3 regions of the Serratia sp. TSA_198.1 genome follow, and region 1 is predicted to be linked to each of the others. Evidence: predicted binding sites of a transcription regulator. Region 1 holds the regulator's gene; each other region holds the start of a gene.
The links. The regulator PhoB, encoded in region 1, activates phosphate uptake and scavenging genes when phosphate is short. The targets are predictions, from matches to a motif close to CTGTCATAAAACTGNCNNAT.
Positions count from the first base shown of each region.

Region 2: glpT (glycerol-3-phosphate transporter) is a predicted target of PhoB. The motif match lies at 2,982-3,001, and genes of this name have one in related genera.
Region 3: pitA (inorganic phosphate transporter PitA) is a predicted target of PhoB. The motif match lies at 3,379-3,398, and genes of this name have one in related genera.

Region 1 is NZ_JBQZFP010000001.1:2,283,024-2,289,800, forward strand. Features, by position in the region: gene ACUTSW_RS10975 (cobalamin-independent methionine synthase II family protein) at 1-222, opposite strand, end outside; gene ACUTSW_RS10980 (PstS family phosphate ABC transporter substrate-binding protein) at 435-1,373, opposite strand; gene phoR (phosphate regulon sensor histidine kinase PhoR) at 1,390-2,706, opposite strand; gene phoB (phosphate response regulator transcription factor PhoB) at 2,731-3,420, opposite strand; gene sbcD (exonuclease subunit SbcD) at 3,645-4,877, shown strand; gene sbcC (exonuclease subunit SbcC) at 4,874-6,777, shown strand, end outside.
Region 2 is NZ_JBQZFP010000005.1:62,024-68,800, forward strand. Features, by position in the region: gene glpB (glycerol-3-phosphate dehydrogenase subunit GlpB) at 1-1,157, opposite strand, end outside; gene glpA (anaerobic glycerol-3-phosphate dehydrogenase subunit A) at 1,147-2,790, opposite strand; gene glpT (glycerol-3-phosphate transporter) at 3,153-4,508, shown strand; gene glpQ (glycerophosphodiester phosphodiesterase) at 4,751-5,830, shown strand; gene yigL (sugar/pyridoxal phosphate phosphatase YigL) at 5,866-6,663, opposite strand; gene pldB (lysophospholipase L2) at 6,675-6,777, opposite strand, start outside.
Region 3 is NZ_JBQZFP010000007.1:142,482-149,258, reverse strand. Features, by position in the region: gene gdhA (NADP-specific glutamate dehydrogenase) at 1-199, opposite strand, end outside; gene uspA (universal stress protein UspA) at 396-842, opposite strand; gene ACUTSW_RS22220 (hypothetical protein) at 870-1,160, opposite strand; gene uspB (universal stress protein UspB) at 1,460-1,795, shown strand; gene pitA (inorganic phosphate transporter PitA) at 1,871-3,373, opposite strand; gene ACUTSW_RS22205 (NAD(P)/FAD-dependent oxidoreductase) at 3,675-4,871, shown strand; gene ACUTSW_RS22200 (3'-5' exonuclease) at 5,338-5,874, shown strand; gene ACUTSW_RS22195 (SAVED domain-containing protein) at 6,072-6,777, opposite strand, start outside.

The DNA of each region.
Region 1 (6,777 bases):
GAAGTGCCACCACGCACGGCGGAATTCGCCGTCCGTCACCACCGCCAAACCGAGGTCTTTCTGTTTTGCCACCGCCAAACGGATCTGCTCGTCTTCAACCGCGCGCAACCGGGCGGCATCGATTTCGCCTTGCTGGAACTGCTGGCGAGCAGTTTTCAGCGCCGCAGGGCGCAACAGGCTGCCGACAACGTCAGCGTGAAAGGCGTGGTTGCAATCGCACATATTATGACTCCCGGTGACAGGCAAAGGATCGGGCCTCTTTGCTTCAATGATTGACAGTGTGAACTATTACGCCGAGTTACTTTGGACATCCAGACGTCTAAATAACCTATTGGGGAGCATCCTGTCACGCCGCTTGTCGGGCGGCAATAGAATAATTTTCATTGGTGTTGAGAGAAATTCATGTTGGGCGCCACTCGGCGCCCGTTGGAGGATTACTTCAGACCCAGCGCCACCCGGGTTTTGCGCAGCGTATCGGGTGGCAGCGGCAGGTAACCGTCATGATTAACCAGCTTTTGCCCGGCATCGGACAGCACGCGATCGAGAAAAGCGGCGGTCAGCGGCTCCAGCGGTTGGTTGGGGGCCTTGTTGATGTAAATATACAGATAGCGCGACAGCGGATAACTGCCGTTGCGCACGTTGGTATCATTGGGGACAACATAATTTTCACCCGATTCCGCCAGCGGTAGCAGACGCACGCCACTGGCGCGAAAACCGATGCTGGCATAGCCAATGCTGTTCAGCGAGCCGGCCACCGCCTGTACCACCGAGGCCGAACCGGGCAGCTCATTGACCCGCGGCATAAAATCGCCGCCGCACAGGGCGCGCAGTTTGAAATAGCCGTAAGTGCCGGAGGCGGAGTTACGCCCGAAACGTTGAAGGTCGCGCTGTTGCCAACTGCCGGTCAACCCCAATTCGCCCCAACGCATCAGCGGTCGGCTTTCGCCGCAGCGCCGGGTAGCGGAGAAAATGCGGTCGAGCTGCTGCAGGTTCAGACCGCGCAACGGATTGTCCTGATGCACCAGCACTACCAGCGCATCCACCGCTACCGGCACGGCCAGCGGCGCATAACCATAACGGTGTTCGAACGCCGACACTTCCGCCGCCTTCATCGGCCTGCTCATTGGCCCAAGCTGCGCTGCGCCCGCCGCCAGTGCGGTAGGCGCGGTTGAAGAACCGGCTGCCTGGATCTGCAAATTGACGTTAGGGTAGTGCTGACTGAAGTCCTGCGCCCACAGCGCCATCAGATTCGCCAGCGTATCGGAGCCGACGCTCGACAGGTTGCCGGACAGCATACCGTCCGGCTGTGCCAGTGCGCCGCGGCTCGCCAGCAGCGCCAGGCACAGCAACAACCATCGGGTAATTCGGATCATGCCAGCCTCTCGCGCGTTAATTTTTCACCGCATTCTCTGATAAAGCTGCAGGAACAATCAACCGGTTAGGCAAGGTAAAGATGAAACGGGTGCCAATCCCCTGCTCGCTGAGGATCTCCAACCGCGCATCGTGGTGGCTGAGCGCATGCTTGACGATCGCCAGCCCCAGCCCGCTGCCGCCGGTCTGGCGTGAACGGGCTTTATCGACGCGGTAGAAACGCTCGGTCAAGCGCGGAATATGTTCGGCGGCGATGCCCGGCCCGTTGTCGCTGACCTGGAACTGCGCGCCGTTTGGAGTCTGTTGCCAGCTCACCTCAATATGGGTGCCTTTCGGCGTGTGATTGACGGCGTTATACACCAGATTCGACACCGCGCTGCGCAGTTGGTCATCGTTGCCGAACACCTTGAGCTGCTCGTTCACCCGGAAGGTAATCTCGTGGTTGCCGCCGCTCAGCGACTGCGCCTCACGCTGCAACACCCGCAACATCAGCGGAATATCGACCCGCTCGTTCATATCGACGTTAGGGGCCGCCTCAATGCGCGACAGCGTCAGCAGCTGTTTGACCAGCCCGTCCATGCGCCGAGTCTGTTCCTGCATGGTACCCAGCGCCTTGCCGCGCAACGAGCCGTCCAGCTCCTCGTCGCTCATCATCTCCAGGTAACCCTGCAATACCGTCAGCGGGGTACGCAATTCATGGCTGACGTTGGCGAAGAAGTTGCGGCGCGCGCCTTCAAGCTGGCGCATTTGGGTGACGTCGCGCGCCACCATCAACAGTTGCCCTTCCGAATAGGGCATCACACGGAACTCGACGTAGTGCTCGTTATTGAGTTGCAGCGTCAGTGGCCGCGTGAATTCCTGCTGTTGCAGATAGTGGCTGAACTCCGGGTAACGCAACAGGTTAAGGATGTGCTGGCCGTTGTCTTCCGGCCAGCGGAATCCCAGCAGATGCTGCGCCAACCCGTTGCACCAGAAGATATTGCCTTCGACGGTGGTCATCACCACCGCATCGGGCAGCGATTCCGCGCCGCTGCGAAAACGTTTGATCAACAGCGCCAGTTCACGACGACGACGACGGTTGCGCTGTTGCATCTGGTACAGGCCGTAAAACAGCGGCTCCCAGCTCCAGCGCCCAGGCGGCGGCGTCATGCTGCGGTCGACCCACAGCCAGTGGGAAAGTTTGAGTTGGTTGTAGAAATTCCAGACCAGCGCCGCCAGCACGGCGGCCAGCAGCAGCCAGGGCAGATAGCCGAAAATCAGCCCCAGCAGCAAGGCAGGTAAACAGAAAAGAGCCAGCTCCAGGGCCAGCCTCTTCCAGGAAAGGCGTTCTAGCACAGCATATTCTCCAGCGCGACGCGATCAGTAACGCGTTGAGAATCGGTAGCCGGTGCCCCGAACGGTTTGAACCATTTTGTCATGACCAGTGGTCTCTAACGCCTTACGGAGCCGGCGGATATGCACGTCAACGGTGCGGTCTTCCACATAAACGTTAGTGCCCCAGACGTGATTAAGCAACTGTTCGCGGCTATAAACACGTTCCGGATGGGTCATAAAGAAATGCAGCAGTTTGAACTCGGTCGGCCCCATATCCAGCGCCTGCTCATTAGCCATTACGCGATGTGAGGAAGGGTCCAGGCTCAGCCCCTGCATTTCAATCACTTCTTCCACCGCCATCGGCGAAATGCGGCGCATTACCGCCTTGATGCGCGCCACCAGCTCCTTCGGCGAGAACGGCTTGGTAATGTAATCGTCCGCTCCCACTTCCAGGCCGCGCACCCGGTCTTCTTCTTCACCGCGTGCGGTCAGCATCATCACCGGAATATCGCGGGTCAGCGCTTCACGCTTCATATGTTTGATAAACTGGATACCGGAACCGCCGGGTAACATCCAGTCGAGCAACACCAAATCAGGGAACGGCTCAGACAGGCGCGTCACGGCGCTGTCATAATCCTCGGCTTCCAACGGTTGGTAACCATTCTGTTCCAACACAAAGCACACCATCTCACGGATCGGCGCTTCGTCTTCCACCACCAGTATGCGTCTTGCCATCGTCAATCCTGCCAATGTGTTAGCGATCACAGTTGATTGCGGGCGCCATTATGCGTCAGTTTTGTGACACTTTTATGAAAAAACCAGCCTGTTATAGCCAGTAAGCATAGCGATTATTTCCAGCTTCAAAGAAAAATCATTCAGTTGTCATAATCATTGCGTCACGACAGGAGAGTCAGCCCCCTTTATAATCACTGCCATTAGCTTATCGCCCCGGGAGTGTCATGCGCCTGATCCACACCTCTGACTGGCATCTTGGCCAGTACTTTTTCACCAAAAGCCGTGCCGCCGAGCACCAGGCTTTTTTGCGCTGGCTGATCGAGCAAATTGAACAGCAACGGGTGGATGCGCTGATCGTCGCCGGGGATCTGTTCGACACCGGGTCGCCGCCGAGTTACGCCCGCGAGCTGTATAACCGCTTCGTGGTGGAGCTGCAGCGTACCGGCTGCCAACTGGTGGTGCTGGGCGGTAACCATGACTCCGTGGCAACCCTGAATGAATCGCGCGAATTGCTTTCTTGCCTGAATACAACGGTGATCGCCAACGCCCAAAGCGACATCGGGCAGCAGATCCTGGTGCTTAACCAGCGCGACGGCCAACCGGGTGCGGTATTGTGCGCCATCCCGTTCCTGCGCCCGCGCGATCTGACGACCAGCCGCGCCGGCGAATCGGGTGCGCAAAAGCAGCAGGCGTTGCAAGAGGCCATCGCGCAACACTATCAACAGCTCTACCAGGCGGCCTGCGCACGCCGCGATGAACTGGGGCTAACCTTGCCGATTGTCGCCACCGGCCACCTGACCACGGTGGGGGTTACCGCCTCCGATTCGGTGCGCGATATTTACATCGGCACGCTGGATGCCTTCCCGGCGCAGGCGTTTCCGCCTGCCGACTACATTGCGTTGGGGCATATTCACCGGGCGCAAAACGTCGCCAAATCCGAGCATATCCGCTACAGCGGTTCGCCTATCCCGCTCAGTTTCGATGAGCTGGGCAAACCCAAGAGCGTGTTTATGGTGGATTTTGCCGATGGCGCCCTGCAACAGGTCACCGCACTGGATATCCCCAGCTTCCAGCCGATGCAACTGATCAAAGGTGATTTGGCGCAAATCGAGCAACAATTGCGGCAGTTCGCCGATTATCAAGGGGAACTGCCGGTATGGCTGGATATCGAAGTGGCCACGCAAGATTACCTCAGCGACATTCAGCGCCGTATTCAACTGCTGGCGGATCAACTGCCGGTGGAGGTGGTATTGCTGCGCCGCAGTAAAGAGCAGCGCCGCCAGGCCCTTGAACAGCAGGACAAGGAAACGCTCAACGAACTGAGCGTCGATGAGGTCTTCGAGCGGCGGCTGGCGCAGGAGACGGAAATCACAGAGCCTCGCCAGCAGCGGATGCGCCAAATGTTCCATCAGGTGGTCGAGGCCGTACGGCACAACGACGAGGAGCCGACCCAATGAAAATCCTGAGCCTGCGGCTGAAGAACCTCAATTCATTGCAGGGCGAGTGGAAGATCGATTTCACCGCTGAGCCTTTTGCCAGCAATGGGCTGTTCGCCATCACCGGGCCAACCGGCGCGGGCAAAACCACCCTGCTGGATGCCATCTGCCTGGCGCTGTACCACCAGACACCGCGCCTTAACGTGACACCGAGCCAAAACGAACTGATGACGCGCCACACCGCCGAGTCGTTGGCGGAGGTCGAATTTGAGGTCAAAGGCATCGGCTACCGCGCCTTCTGGAGCCAACGCCGCGCCAAAAATGCGCCGGACGGCAACCTGCAAGCGCCAAAGGTGGAGCTGGCGCTGCGTGAAGACGGCAAAATCCTGGCGGATAAAGTCCGCGACAAGCTGGATCTGACCGCCGCGATCACCGGGCTGGATTTCGGCCGCTTCACCAAATCGATGATGCTGTCCCAGGGGCAGTTCGCCGCCTTCCTCAATGCCGATGCCAATGACCGGGCCGAACTGCTGGAAGAGCTGACCGGCACCGAGATCTACGGCCAGCTTTCCGAACGGGTTTTCGAGCAGCACAAACAGGCCAAAGCCGATCTGGACGCCTTGCATCAACGCGCCAGCGGCATTGAGCTGCTGAATGACGAACAGCGTCAGCAATTGGAAAGCCAATTAGCTGAGCTGAGCGCGCAGGAAACCGCCCTCAACGGGCAGGCCCGGCAACAGCAACAGGCGCTGAACTGGCTGCAACAGTGGCAGCGAACGCAGCACCAGCAGCAGGAATACCAACGCCAGTTGAGCGTCGTGCAACAGGAGCAGGCCGCGGCCGAACCGCAGTTGCAACAGTTGGCGCGCAGCGAACCGGCGGAGAAACTGCGGCCGCTGCATAACGACCGTCACCGCTGCCGCAGTGAGCAGCAGGCGCTGCAACAGCAGATCGCCCAAATGGCGCAGCAGCAAGAGCATCAGCTTGCGCAGATGGCGCCATTGCAGCAGGCAGTGGAAAAAGCGCGCGTCGAGCAGCAGGCGCAGGCCGAACGCCAGCAGATCCAGCAGCGGCTGATCGACGAGCAGATCGTCCCGCTCGACCACCAGATTGCTCAACTGCAAAAAACGCAGACGGAATTGCAGCAGGCGTGCGACAACGCCGCCCGGCAGTGCCATCAGCAGAAAACGGATCTGGAGCAGTTAAACGTTCAACGCAGCCAATTGACCGCACAGGCCGGGCAACATCAGGAGAAGCTTAACGGTCTTAACGCGGCGTTGATGGCGCAGCAACAGCAGCAAAATGCGCTGGAAGCGCAGTCACCGCTGGCGGCGTTGCGCCAGCGTCAGACCGCGTTGGCCGAGCTGCGCCCCGCACGCCAGCAGCTGTTCACCCTCTCCTCGCTGTTCCGCCAGACCAGCGAGCGGCTTGAACAACAGCGCAAAGAGTTTTCCGCCCGTCAGGCGCAGCTTGGCGAACATGAGCAACAGCTGGAAGAAACGCGGCGGCACTACAAGCAGCAAAAAGCGCATCAGTTGGACGTGGAAAAAGCCCTTGAGCTGGAAAAGCGCATCGTCAGTCTGGAAGCCGAGCGCGCACTGCTGCAAAGCGGCGAGCCCTGCCCGTTATGCGGTTCCGCCAGCCATCCGGCCATTGAGCAATATCAGGCGGTAAAACCGTCCGAGACGGCATTGCGCCTGGCGGAAATGCGCGTCAAAACCGAGGCGCTGTACACCCAGGGCACCGAACTGCGCACCCGTTGCGAAAGCCTGAAGGAGCAGCAACAGCGCCAACAACAGCAAATAGCGCAGGACGAGGAGCAACTCGCCGCCCAGCGCCAACAGTGGCAAACCCTCAGCGCGCCGCTGGCGTTTGATTTCGATCTACAAGATGCCGAGCGCCTGAGCCAGTGGCTGAACGC
Region 2 (6,777 bases), on a different contig from region 1:
ATGGCATACAGGTTGGTCAACGCCTCCCCGTGTCTTAACGCACGCAGCCGGCCATCGGTGCGTACGCCGAACTGCAAATAGGGTTGCGGAGCAAACAGATCGCTGCGGCTCCAGTCGGCGCGATCCGCCTGGCTGTCTACGTCCAGCCCAAACACCGGCTCGCGCACGCCGTCGAAATCCGCCGCCAATCCATTGCTAAAGAAGCTGCCGCTGGCCAGCACCACCTGCTGCGCCTGCAACGGAATATCGCCGTGGTTGCGGGTATAAAGGCCGGTAACACGCCCGGCGTCGATATCCGCCCGCAGCACGCTGTCCCCCGGCATAAAAACACCGCCCAACTGTTGCAAGCGCCGGCGCAATGCCTGGTGCAAGCGCATGCCCAACACCGAAGGCGGTAACGTCGGCAACAGACGTACCGGCTTGCCCACCGCCGCCTGTAACGCCACCAAAGGGGCATCCTCTTCCAACCCCAGACAGGCCGGCAGGAAAATCGCCTCGGCATCGCCGGCCAGCCGGCGCAGCTCGTCCGCCATCGGCATCCGATTTTCCGGCAAATCCAGCACTCTGGCGATATTCACCGCCCGAAACTCGCTGGGATTGTTGCGCAACCGGTCCAGTGCAGGTAAATGCAACCAATTGACCTCGGTGCGTACTCCCAGTGCCTGCATGAGTGAATCGGCGGCCAGCTGCGGCTGAAAATCCAAAAAGCCCTCGATGCCAATCACCGCAACGCTTTCCCACGGCAATTCACCGGCCAACGGCGTCACCGGAATGGCCTGTGGGCTGAGCCAGGTGGCCCGCCGCGTGCCGAGCGGCGTAATGCGCAGATGATTCCTTTCATTGCTGCCTTGCAGGTTCAGGCCGCAGCGCTGCAACAGCTGGGCCGCCTGATCAGATAACGGTGCCACCCGTTCTGCGCCAATCAAGGAATAAGGGTGCCGCGGCGCCTGTCGCGCCAGTTCCGGCAATGCAGCCAGCGGCGCGTCGACCGGCGTGCCGTCAGGTAATTGCGCCAGCAAATCAAGCGAGCCGGAGGAGAAATAAAGCGCGCTCTGGCCTGAGCTGACCACGGCGCAGCGCTTGCCCTGTTCCGCCAACCCGATGGCGCAGGCCATGCCCGCCAAGCCGCCGCCAATCACCACCACGTCAAATCGCATCATCCGCCTCCTGTTTCTCCCGAGCATCCAGTCCGCACAATCCCTGATAAACCCAACTGGTGAACTCGCTCTCGCGCAGCGCATCACCCCAGGCGATCGGGCGTACGCCCTTCCAGCGTTCGTTGAGGAAATGCGACAACTGATCGATCGACTGCTGCGGGGTGACGACGTTAAAGCGCGTCAGCAGCCCGGCGGCACGACAGGCGCACAGTTCACCCTGGCAGGTGCCCATGCCAACACGGGTGCGGCGGCGGAGATCCACCAGATTATTGACGGTGAGAGAGTTCACCGCATAGCGCACCTCGCCGGCGGTAACCGCCTCGCATTCGCAGACCAGGCTGTTGTCCAGCCGATTACCGGCCGGCACCAGGCTGGCGCGATCGCCATGGCGATACACTGCCGAGCCGCGAATACTGGCCGGCAACGCCACCACGCTGCGCACCGTTTCCTCCGCCGTTTGCCGGGAGCCGGGCAGCGGTTCCACCGCGGTAGTGCATGGGCTATCCAGCCCAAGCTTTTCACACACTTTATCGGTCGCCCACTGCGCCATCAGGCGATAGGTCATCAACTTGCCGCCGGTGATGGTGATAAATCCCTCCAGCCCATCGCGGCTGGCGTGATCGAGCAGCACGATGCCCCGGCTGACGTTACGGCCGCTGGGATCGTCGTCACTGGCCACCAGCGGCCGCACCCCGGCATAGGCACGCAAAATGCGGGTTTGCGCCAGTTCCGGCGCCAGCAGCGCACCTTCGCGGATCAGAATGTCCACTTCCTGCGGCGTCACCACCATGTTGTCGATCTGGTCGTAGTCGATGTGGGTGGAGGTGGTGCCAATCAGCGAGATGGTGTCGCCCGGCACCAGAATGTCGGCGTCTGCCGGTTTGCGGCAACGGTTGATGACCATGTTGTTGATGCGGTGGCCGAGGATCAGCAATGCGCCCTTGGCCGGGAACATACGGATGCGCAGATCGGCGTATACCGCAATCTGCTGGCCCCAGATGCCGGCAGCGTTGACCACCACCTCGGCGTGGATATCGTAGCGGCGCGCAGCTTGATGGTCGAAAACGCGCACGCCGGTCACGCGATCGCCCACGCGCAACAAACCGACCACCTGGTGATAGGTCAGGATTTGCGCGCCGTGCTCGCGGGCATCGAGCATATTGGCGGCGGTCAGACGGAACGGGTCGACGGTGCCATCCGGCACCCGCACGGCGCCGATCAGCGCCGGGTTGGCCGCCGGCTCCAAGCGCAACGCCAATTGCGGATCAATGGCTTCGGCGTTGATGCCGGCACTGTGGCAGGCAGCGATAAACTGTTGTTGGTAGGCCAGCGAATCCTGCGGCAGGGTAATGAACAACCCATCGGTACGCTCGATGCAATGATGCGCGATGCGCTTGAGGATGCGGTTCTCTTCTATACACTCACGCGCCGACTCGCCGTCGGTCACCGCATAACGCGCTCCGCTGTGCAGCAAGCCGTGGTTACGGCCGGTGGCGCCGGTGGCGATATCATGGCGCTCCAGCAGTATGCAACGCAGGCCACGCCGCGCGCAGTCACGGGCAATGCCCGCTCCGGTCGCACCGCCACCAATGATTATCACATCCGTTTCACTGTCCGGTGAATGGCTGCTCATTACGCTTCCTCAGGATCCGTGGTAATTACCCTATTGGGCCACAGTTACTGGGGTCTTTGTTTGATAAGGAACAATAACGAACTCGAAACGAAAACAAAATGTCCATAAAAAACCATGAATGTGATCGAAATCACGATTTTTAGCCGTTTTTCTATTTCATAACGTTAACGAATCGCTCAAAATCCGCCGTAGTTTCATAAAAGTGTAACATTTGCGCCATTCATCACAGCGACACCAGGCTGTTTTGACTAGGATGACGCTCGTTATGGAACAAAAAAACACCACATTCTCTATCCGCTCAATCATCAAATGAACGTAGACGATCATATTGATGTGATAACTAAAAGCCATCGGAGGCGCTCATGTTGAGTATTTTTAAGCCGGCAGCACACATTTCCCGTGTGCCGGTCGACAAAGTCGACCCGCTCTACCGTAAATTGCGCTGGCAAATTTTTATGGGGATTTTCTTCGGTTACGCCGCCTACTATCTGGTGCGCAAGAACTTCACTCTGGCGATGCCTTACCTGATCGATCAGGGCTTCAGCCGCGGCGACCTCGGTTTCGCGCTGTCGGGTATTTCCATCGCCTACGGTTTCTCCAAGTTCATCATGGGCTCGGTTTCCGACCGTTCCAACCCACGCGTATTCCTGCCTGCCGGCCTGATACTGGCCGCTGCGGTGATGCTGTTCATGGGCTTCGTGCCGTGGGCGACATCGAGCATCGCGGTCATGTTCGTGCTGCTGTTCTTGTGCGGTTGGTTCCAGGGCATGGGCTGGCCGCCTTGTGGCCGCACCATGGTGCACTGGTGGTCGCAGAAAGAACGCGGCGGTATCGTTTCGGTCTGGAACTGCGCCCATAACGTGGGTGGCGGCCTGCCGCCGCTGTTGTTCCTGCTGGGGATGGCCTGGTTCAACGACTGGCACGCGGCGCTGTATATGCCGGCCTTCGGCGCCATTCTGGTGGCCCTGATCGCCTTTGCGCTGATGCGCGATACGCCGCAATCCTGCGGGCTGCCGCCGATCGAAGAATACAAAAACGATTACCCGGACGACTACAGCGAGAAAGCGGAAGAAGAGCTGACCGCCAAGCAGATCTTCATGCAGTACATTCTGCCGAACAAATTGCTGTGGTACATCGCCGTGGCCAACGTGTTCGTTTACCTGCTGCGTTACGGCATTCTGGACTGGTCACCGACCTACCTGAAAGAAGTGAAGCATTTCGCGCTGGATAAGTCTTCCTGGGCCTACTTCCTGTACGAATACGCCGGTATTCCGGGCACCCTGCTGTGCGGCTGGATGTCGGACAAAGTGTTCAAAGGCAATCGCGGCGCCACCGGCGTGTTCTTTATGACGCTGGTGACCATCGCGACCGTCGTCTACTGGCTCAACCCGGTCGGCAATCCTGGCATCGACATGGCCTGCATGATCACCATCGGCTTCCTGATTTACGGCCCGGTGATGCTGATCGGCCTGCACGCGCTGGAACTGGCGCCGAAGAAAGCGGCCGGCACCGCAGCAGGCTTCACCGGTCTGTTCGGTTACCTGGGCGGCTCCGTTGCAGCCAGCGCCATCGTCGGTTACACCGTGGACTACTTCGGTTGGGACGGCGGCTTTATGGTGATGATTGGCGGCAGTATCGGCGCGGTAGTGCTGCTGTTGCTGACCATGCTGAGCGAGAAAAAGCACCACGCAGAAATCGCAGCCAACAAACGCGGCTAAGCGTCATACAAATTTCGCATTATTTAAAGGCCGCGCTGCGGCCTTTCAGACGGCTGACAAAGCCCGTTATTAGGGAGAGCGTGCCGAAGGGGTCGTAACGGCCTTGGCCGTCGGAGCGCCCCTCGGTGCGCTAGGCCCGGGTATCTCGGGTTTAAAGACAACTTTGTCATCAACCTCCAAGGCCGCGCTGCGGCCTTTTTACTACTTTATTACCCTGCACCTACAATATGGAGAATTACAGAATGCGGACTCACGTCAAAGCCCTGCTGACAGGGATCATCCTGGCCACCTCAATGGTCAGCGCCGTACAGGCGGCGGACAAGGTGGTAATTGCCCACCGTGGCGCCAGCGGCTATCTGCCGGAACACACGCTGCCGGCGAAGGCGATGGCCTACGCGCAGGGTGCGGACTTCCTCGAGCAGGATCTGGTGATGACCAAGGACAACGAGTTGGTGGTGCTGCATGACCATTACCTCGATCGCGTCACCGACGTGGCCGAACGCTTCCCGAGCCGGGCACGCAAAGACGGCCGTTATTACGCCATCGACTTTACCCTGGCGGAAATCAAATCGCTGAAGTTCACGGAAGGCTTTGAGATCGAAAACGGTAAAAAGGTGCAGGGCTACCCTGGCCGCTTCCCGATGGGCAAATCGGACTTCCGCGTTCATACCTTCCAGGAAGAGATCGAGTTTGTGCAGGGGCTGAACCATTCGACCGGCAAAAACATCGGTATTTACCCGGAAATCAAGGCGCCGTGGTTCCACAAGCAGGAAGGCAAGGATATCTCCAGCAAAGTGCTGGCGGTGTTGAAGCAGTATGGTTATACCGGCAAGGGTGACAACGTTTATCTGCAATGCTTCGACGCCAACGAACTGAAACGGATTAAAACCGAGCTGGAACCGAAGATGGGCATGGATCTGAAACTGATCCAACTGATCGCCTACAACAAGTGGCAGGAAACCTATGAGCAGAAAGCCGACGGCAAATGGGTGGAATACGACTATGACTGGATGTTCAAGCCGGGCGCGATGAAGCAGATTGCCCAGTACGCCGACGGTATCGGCCCGGACTACCACATGCTGGTGGAAGCGGAGAAATCCAAACCGGGCCACGTGGTGCTGACCGATATGGTGAAAGAAGCCCATGCCAACAAGCTGGCGGTGCATCCGTTCACCATCCGCGCCGATGCACTGCCAAACTACGTGACCGACGTGAATCAGCTGTATGACGTGATTTACAACCAGGCTGGCGTTGACGGCGTGTTCACCGACTTCCCCGACAAGGGCGTGCAGTTCCTGCAAAAGCAGGGCCAGCACAAGTAACCCTGACAAGGGCGCCGCAAGGCGCCCTTGTTATTTCAGAGGTACATCTTGCGCAGGTAATGCGGCACTGCGTCGTCGGCATTGGAACCAATCACTTCCAGCTCCGGCAGCTTGTCTTTCAGGCGCTGGTGCGCATCGCGCATAATGCAGCCCTTGCCGGCCATCGCCAGCATTTCCAGGTCATTCATGCCGTCACCGAAGGCGATGCACTCTTTCAGCGAATAGCCGATGATTTTGGCCACTTCTTCCAGCGCATGACCTTTGGATACGCCGCCCGCCATCACTTCCAGACAGGTCGGGAACGAGAAACTGACGTTAACCCGATCGCCCCAGCGCGCATTGATGGCATCTTCCAGCGGCAACAGCTTTTCATGGTCGTCACAGGTGAAGTACACCTTGCACACGCCGTCGGTTTCCAGCAGGCCCGGCTCAAACAGCTGATACTGGAAGATCGATTCCCGGAAGAACTCTTCCTGCTCCGGGCTTTCCCGGTTGATGAACCAGTCGTCGTTGCGGTAGACATTGGTGGTGATGTCCGCATCGTCATGCAGCATGCCGTAGAGATCGCGGGCAATGTCTTCTGCCAGGTTGTGGCTGAAAATCAGCTCGCCGGCGGTGTTATGCACGCGGGCGCCGTTGGAGGTGATCATAAAGGCGCTGATATCGAGGTTATCGCGGATCTGCGAAACGTCGATGTGATGCCGGCCAGTGGCAAACACAAAGTGCACGTCGCGCTGGGTCAGCAGTTTCAACGTCTCTTTGGCATAAGGCGACAGGGTATGGTCAGGTGATAGCAGCGTGCCATCTAAATCGGAAGCGACGACGTGATACATAAGGATATGTTCTAACCTCTGATGGAGTGGTCGGCGGCAGGGGCGCCACCTAAGTGTTGAGCAAAGAAACGCAGGATTGCGTTCAATGCTTCGGCGCGCATCGCGTCCCGCTCG
Region 3 (6,777 bases), on a different contig from region 1:
AACTGACGCGGAACTGGATGGCACGCTCCGGTTCCACCAACCGCTCCAGCAACGCGTGCTCGCGATAGCGCGGATTGCGTTCGATAAACGGCCACAGCGAAGTAAACACTTCTCTTACCGCTTGCAAATATTCAGGCTGGTGGGGATTGTGGCGTTGTAGTGAGGACAAAAACGACTCTACCGATACGGTATTTTCCATGGATAACTCCTTTTGGCATTAATTTCCCCCACTATTTTTATAAATATAGGTATGGATAAAGTGTGGGGGATGATGTTGTGTCTTTAGCGACTATATCACTGGAGGGCGGTTGATTAACAAGCGATTAATGATCGCGGTATAACGAAAAACGCCCGCAAGAGGCGGGCGTTGGCAGGCTAAGTTTGCGAGTGCTTACTTAATCTTCGGCGCTGTCTTCTTCGTCACGCAGCGGCACAATCAGCATATCGATATGCACGGTGTTGATCAGTTGGCGCGCAGAGGACATCAGCTTGCTCCAGAAATCCTGGTGGTGACCGCACAGCACCAGGTCCATATCGTATTTCTTGATGGCATCGACCAGCACCTGTGCCAAATCGCCGCTGCCGCTCAGGGTTTCGGTAATCGGATAACCGGCATTTTGCGAAAGCTCGGTCAGCGCGTGGTGGGTTTCCTCGGAAATACGCTTTTGCATATCGCCGAGATTAACGTCGATCAGGCCGGTATACAGGTCGGAATAGTTAACATCTACGTGGATCAGGGAAACTTTGGCGTTGTACGGTCGCGCCATAGATACGGCTTTTTCCACCAGAATTTTGCTCTCCGGGGACAGGTCTACCGCAATCAGAATGTGTTTGTAAGCCATGAGAATACTCCTTCCATATAATGCCGATTAAAGGGTTAGCAGGCATTTCAGCGTACCAGCCTGGCGCTTTAGGTTTACCTGCATTTTATCATTCAGATAACACAATGATATGTTGGGGCGATCACAGTGTGTTGCATCAAAAAATCTCTTCATCTCTACTCCCGTCAGTTTTACACCCGCCGGGTTGAAAATCCTATCATTACTGGGGTTATTGGCGGTTTGACCGCTTGAAACATAAGCATTCTTAAACAGAGTATAGTCCCAAACGCCCATCTGGCCGTGGAAAATACCGGGAATGGCGGGCAGGGCGGTTATCACTTATAACCCATCGATGGATGACAAATGGGCAGGTTGCGGTAAATTTTATCGACTGCTCAGGCCAGTTTGCGTTTCATTCACCTACAATAATGAATATGGGCCTCACCCTTTCTCTTCTGAGTCAGTCCGCGCTACCGGTACCTTGCCTGGCGGCGGCTTGTTTCAGAGGCTGTGGGTTATGCGCGGCCCGAGCGGTAAAAAGGGGATCGGAGCGGTAGGCTCCCGCAGTAATGGGCATCGAGGTAGGGCAGTTGGACCCGGCGGAGCGCCGCGGATAACAACGCCTTGAGGGGGCAATCATGATCAGTACCGTCGCGCTGTTTTGGGCTTTGTGTGTGGTGTGTGTGGTAAACATGGTGCGGTATTACTCTTCTCTGCGTGCGCTGCTGGTGGTGTTGCGCGGCTGCGATCCGCTGTTGTACCAATACGTCGACGGCGGCGGTTTCTTTACTGCCCACGGTCAGCCGAGCAAGCAGTTGCGGCTGGTGCGCTACATCTTCTCGCAGCGTTACGTCGAGCATCACGACCCGGAGTTTATCCGCCGTTGTGAGCGGGTGCGCGGCCAGTTTATGCTGACTTCCGCCCTGTGCGGGCTGGTGGTGGTGAGCCTGCTGGCGCTGATGATTTGGTATTAAAACCGGGCGGTTTCCCTGGTTACGAGCAAAAAAAAGGCGGCCACATCGGGCCGCCTTTCTCATGGAACAAGCTGCTTAGATAACCTTAAGCGCCAGCCAGTACAGTGAACCGGAAAGCAGAATCGAAATCGGCAGGGTCAGTAACCAGGCCAACAGGATGTTCTTCACGGTTTTACTTTGTACACCGCCGCCGTCCACGATCATCGTCCCGGCTACCGCCGAAGAGAGCACGTGGGTGGTGGAAACCGGCATACCGGTGTAGCTGGCCACGCCGATCGACAAGGCTGCGGTCATCTGAGCCGACACGCCCTGAGCGTAGGTCATGCCCTTCTTACCGATTTTCTCGCCGATGGTGGTGGCAACGCGCTTCCAGCCAACCATGGTGCCGAGTGACAGCGCCAGAGCAACCGCAACGATGATCCACAGCGGTGCATACTCAACGGTTTGCAGCAGATCCTGACGCAGGTTCTTCAGGAAACGCTGGTCCGCGGCGGAGGTTTCCGGCAGTTTGGCGACCTTGTCTGCGGTATCCGTTACGCACATCAGCAGGCGGCGCAGATGGCTGCGCTGTTCTACCGTCAGTTGATCGTAACTTTGCAGATTGTTCAGCAAGCCCTGCGTCAGCTCAATCGCCGGCATGGCGCGGGAGCTGTCGCAGTGGAACTCGGTCGGCTTATTCGGCGAAACCTCATCTTCCGGGCTTGGCACCAGCGGCGTCAGGGACACCACGTGTGACAGGGCATCGCCGTGCTGCTGGTAATATTGCTGCAGGTGGGTCACGGCATCACGCGTACGGGTGATGTCATAGCCGGTTGCATTCATATTGACCACGAAGCCGGCCGGAGCAACGCCGATCAGCACCAGCATGATAAGGCCGATGCCTTTCTGGCCGTCGTTGGCGCCGTGCGAGAAGCTGACGCCGATAGCCGACAGGATCAGTGCGATACGGGTCCAGAACGGCGGCTTGCGTTTGCCGTCGACCTTTTCACGTTCCGCAGGGGTCATGTGGATACGCTGGCGTTTCTTGTTGCCGCTCCAATAGCGGCGCAAGGCAAACACCATCAGCCCGGCGACCATCATGCCGACCAGCGGCGAGATGAGCAATGACAGGAAAATACCGATCATTTTCGGGACGTTAAGCGCATCCACCACCGAAGTGTGAGTCATCAGTGCGTTGGTTAAACCAACACCGATAATTGCGCCAATCAGCGTGTGGGAGCTGGAGGCCGGCAGACCGAAATACCAGGTGCCGAGATTCCAGATAATCGCCGCCAGCAGCATGGAGAAGACCATGGCTAATCCGTGCGCTGAACTGACGTTCAACAACAGATCGGTAGGCAACAGGTGAACAATGGCGTAAGCAACACTCAAACCACCGAGCATAACGCCAAGAAAGTTGAACAAGCCCGCCATCACGACCGCAAGTTGCGAGCGCATGGCACGGGTATAGATTACTGTAGCGACCGCATTGGCCGTATCATGAAAGCCGTTGATGGCTTCATAAAACAACACGAACAACAATGCGAGAATTAACATCAGGCCGGTATGGAAATCCAGGCCTGCGAACAAATGCAGCATAAGCGTTACGCCAGTTTGTGGACATGAACGCCGCGCATTATCCGTGACAACCGGGGCCGGGGAAAAGGAAAATATGACGTTTTTTTGATTTGAACATGACGAAACGATGGCGCTGGCATGACAAAGATATGAAATATCATAACCTTATGATGATAAGCGTACTGTAATATTTTCTTACTATGGCGCTGGCGGCGGCATGGCTTTACAATCTGCCGCCGTAAAGTTGTCGGTTACCGGTAGCGAAACGGCGTAATATGGCGGCCTTTTGTCGCGATTGTGGTTTTTATTCAGAGAGGCGCAGGTGGAACAGTTTGATGTCGTGGTAATAGGTGCGGGCGCAGCGGGCATGTTTTGCGCGGCACAGGCGGGGCAACTCGGTTGCCGAGTGCTGCTGCTCGATAACGGCAAAAAACCGGGACGCAAAATCCTGATGTCCGGCGGCGGACGCTGTAACTTTACTAATATGTACACCGAACCGGCCGCCTACCTGTCGAACAACCCGCATTTCTGTAAATCGGCGCTGGCGCGATATACCCAGTGGGATTTTATCGATCTGATTAACCGCTACGGCATCGCCTACCACGAGAAAACGCTGGGGCAGCTGTTTTGCGATGACTCGGCGCAGCAGGTGGTCGAACTGCTGGTTAAAGAGTGCGAACTGGGCCAGGTGACGACGCGCCTGCGCAGTGAAGTGCTGGGCGTGGAAAAAACCGAAGCCGGTTTCGAACTGGCGTTGAATGGCGAGAAAGTGAGTGCTCGCTCACTTGTGGTGGCCAGCGGCGGGCTTTCCATGCCGGGGTTGGGCGCTTCACCGTTCGGCTACAAGCTGGCGGAGCAGTTTGGTCTTAAGGTGTTGCCGACCCGCGCCGCGCTGGTGCCTTTTACCCTGCATAAACCGTTGCTGGAACACCTGCAAACGCTGTCCGGTGTCTCGGTGCCGGCGGTGATCACCGCCGAAAACGGCGTCAGCTTCCGCGAAAGCCTGCTTTTCACCCACCGTGGTCTTTCCGGCCCGGCGGTATTGCAGCTTTCCAGCTACTGGCAGCCTGGTGAGTTTGTGAGCGTTAACTTACTTCCTGCACTCGATCTGGCGGGCTTCCTTAATGAGCAACGTCAGGCGCACCCCAACCAAAGCCTGAAAAACACCCTAGCGCTGCACCTGCCAAAACGCCTGGTGGAGTGCCTGCAAACGCTGGGGCAGTTGCCGGAGGCCACGCTGAAGCAACTGAACGCCACGCAACAGGCCGCGCTGGTCGAAACCTTACAGAATTGGCGCGTACAGCCGAACGGCACCGAAGGCTACCGCACCGCGGAAGTGACGCTCGGCGGCGTGGACACCAAAGAGCTGTCTTCCAAAACGATGGAAGCCGGCAAGGTGCCCGGCCTGTACTTTATCGGCGAAGTGGTGGATGTGACAGGGTGGCTGGGCGGTTATAACTTCCAGTGGGCCTGGAGCTCGGCCTGGGCTTGCGCTCAGGCGCTGGCGGCTGCGAATTGATAAAAAAGTTGTGTCGCTAATCGATTTTTTACAATTAAAGTGGCGTCACTAAATCTTGTTATTTGTTGTTGTTTTAAAGATATTTAATCTGCACTGGGCGTCCGGTTTCGGGGATTGCCATCATAAGATGGACAAATTACATCATGCTTTGCCCGTGGAGAGTACTTTGGAAAGAGGACATAGTAGCCACCTAAAGGAAAAATGGGCGGGATCTTCAGAGAAGAGGCTAAGCGCCAATGCTGTGCTTAAGCAAATGCAACTACAGATCGATAACCTTACGCGTCAAAAACTTTTGCTTACTAGCCTTCTTTCCGTCGGAAGAAATGGCAAGGTTTTTAGCGCTTCTTAAAAAACCATACCGGTCATCCTGGTTTATAACGGCAAGGCGCATTCAGTAGGTTTAAGCCATTGTAAAATTATCTGGATATTGGTTTAGTTGAACCTAGTGGAAAGATAACGAGGCTCTATGAAAGATAACGAACTTTTTATTTCAGTAGATGTTGAATCATCGGGGCCAATTCCTGGCGAGTACAGTCTTTTGTCGATCGGCGCCTGTCTGCTTTCCGATCCAGAGATATCGTTCTACACAGAGTTTAAGCCCGACAGTCAAAAGCATGACCCGGAGGCTGTAGCGGTTACAGGTTTGGATCTCACATCACTCGCCCTGAAGGGGTTGCCTCCCCTCGAGGCAATGGTGCAATTCAATGCCTGGATCGATTCAGTATCTAGGCCAGGGAAAAAGGTCGTTTTTGTCGGTCTTAATACGCCATTTGACTGGTCATTCATCAATTACTATTTCCATAAATACACTGGAGGCAACCCGTTTGGCTTTACTGCAATTGATATTAAAGCTTACTACATGGGGCTTAAGGGATGTTCTTGGGAAGAGACGAAATCATCAAGAATGGTTGAAACGCTGTGCCCCCGACTTCGGGCCAGCCACAACGCACTGGAAGATGCCAAATTTCAGGCAGAACTGTTCTCATTGATGCTTGCAGAATGACGAATGTTTTATTATGGACTTATAAACCGTGTGAAACGCTTACAATTCTACTGAAAAAGATAGATTTTAAGGGGAGGGAACACAGTCATGCAGATGTTATCGGACGCCAACAAGTCGCGAAGTTCTTAACAATTAAAAGGCGTGGGCCTCAACTACTGCTGAGGCCCACGTGCGAACAGGAAAGGGAATACTAATGACTACATTTCGTCGCTGCATGAAATAAAACCACTGTTTTCACGTCCGTGGGATAGCGCATAGATCCCCCATGGATATGGTGTTTTATTGGTTTGCTCATACTGATAAACGATGAGCTCTGACATATTTCTACTGTCATAACGTCGCCCTAAATTCAGTACTACACTGCTCTGTGCAGCCAGTATCAGGTGTATTGTCCTGAATCCTTCGTCGGACAATGATTTTATCTTCTCTGCAAACTGAAGTGAAAGACGGCGTTGCTTCATTAGCGACCAGTGGTTATCAAAAGCAATTGTTTCTAACTTGAGATGCTCAATTCCCAGTCCCTCAAAGCTATCCGTAACCAGTGGCATTTTTACCCTGTAAGAGCATGAGACTACGAGTACAATCTCATCCAAGTCTCCTATGCGAACCGTTTCGCTACTGAAGCTCTCCCCGTCATCACTGTTCTTCTCTGAAATATGCTCCCAGCGTTCATGCTCCCGATCCCAGTCAAAAACATTCACGTCGCTTTTGTCATCAAGCATGTTGCCGATAAAAAAGGTAAACGGAACGGGCAGAAATCCGCCATAGGCAACCTGTGTGGTATCAGAAGTTCCTTTAGCAAGGAGCTGGGCCAGGTTATCCTTTGCAGGCAATATTTTTCGCGTGAAAGTCAGCTTTGGCTCAAAAACATACCCGTCTCTCAATTGCTGAGTAATATCGATA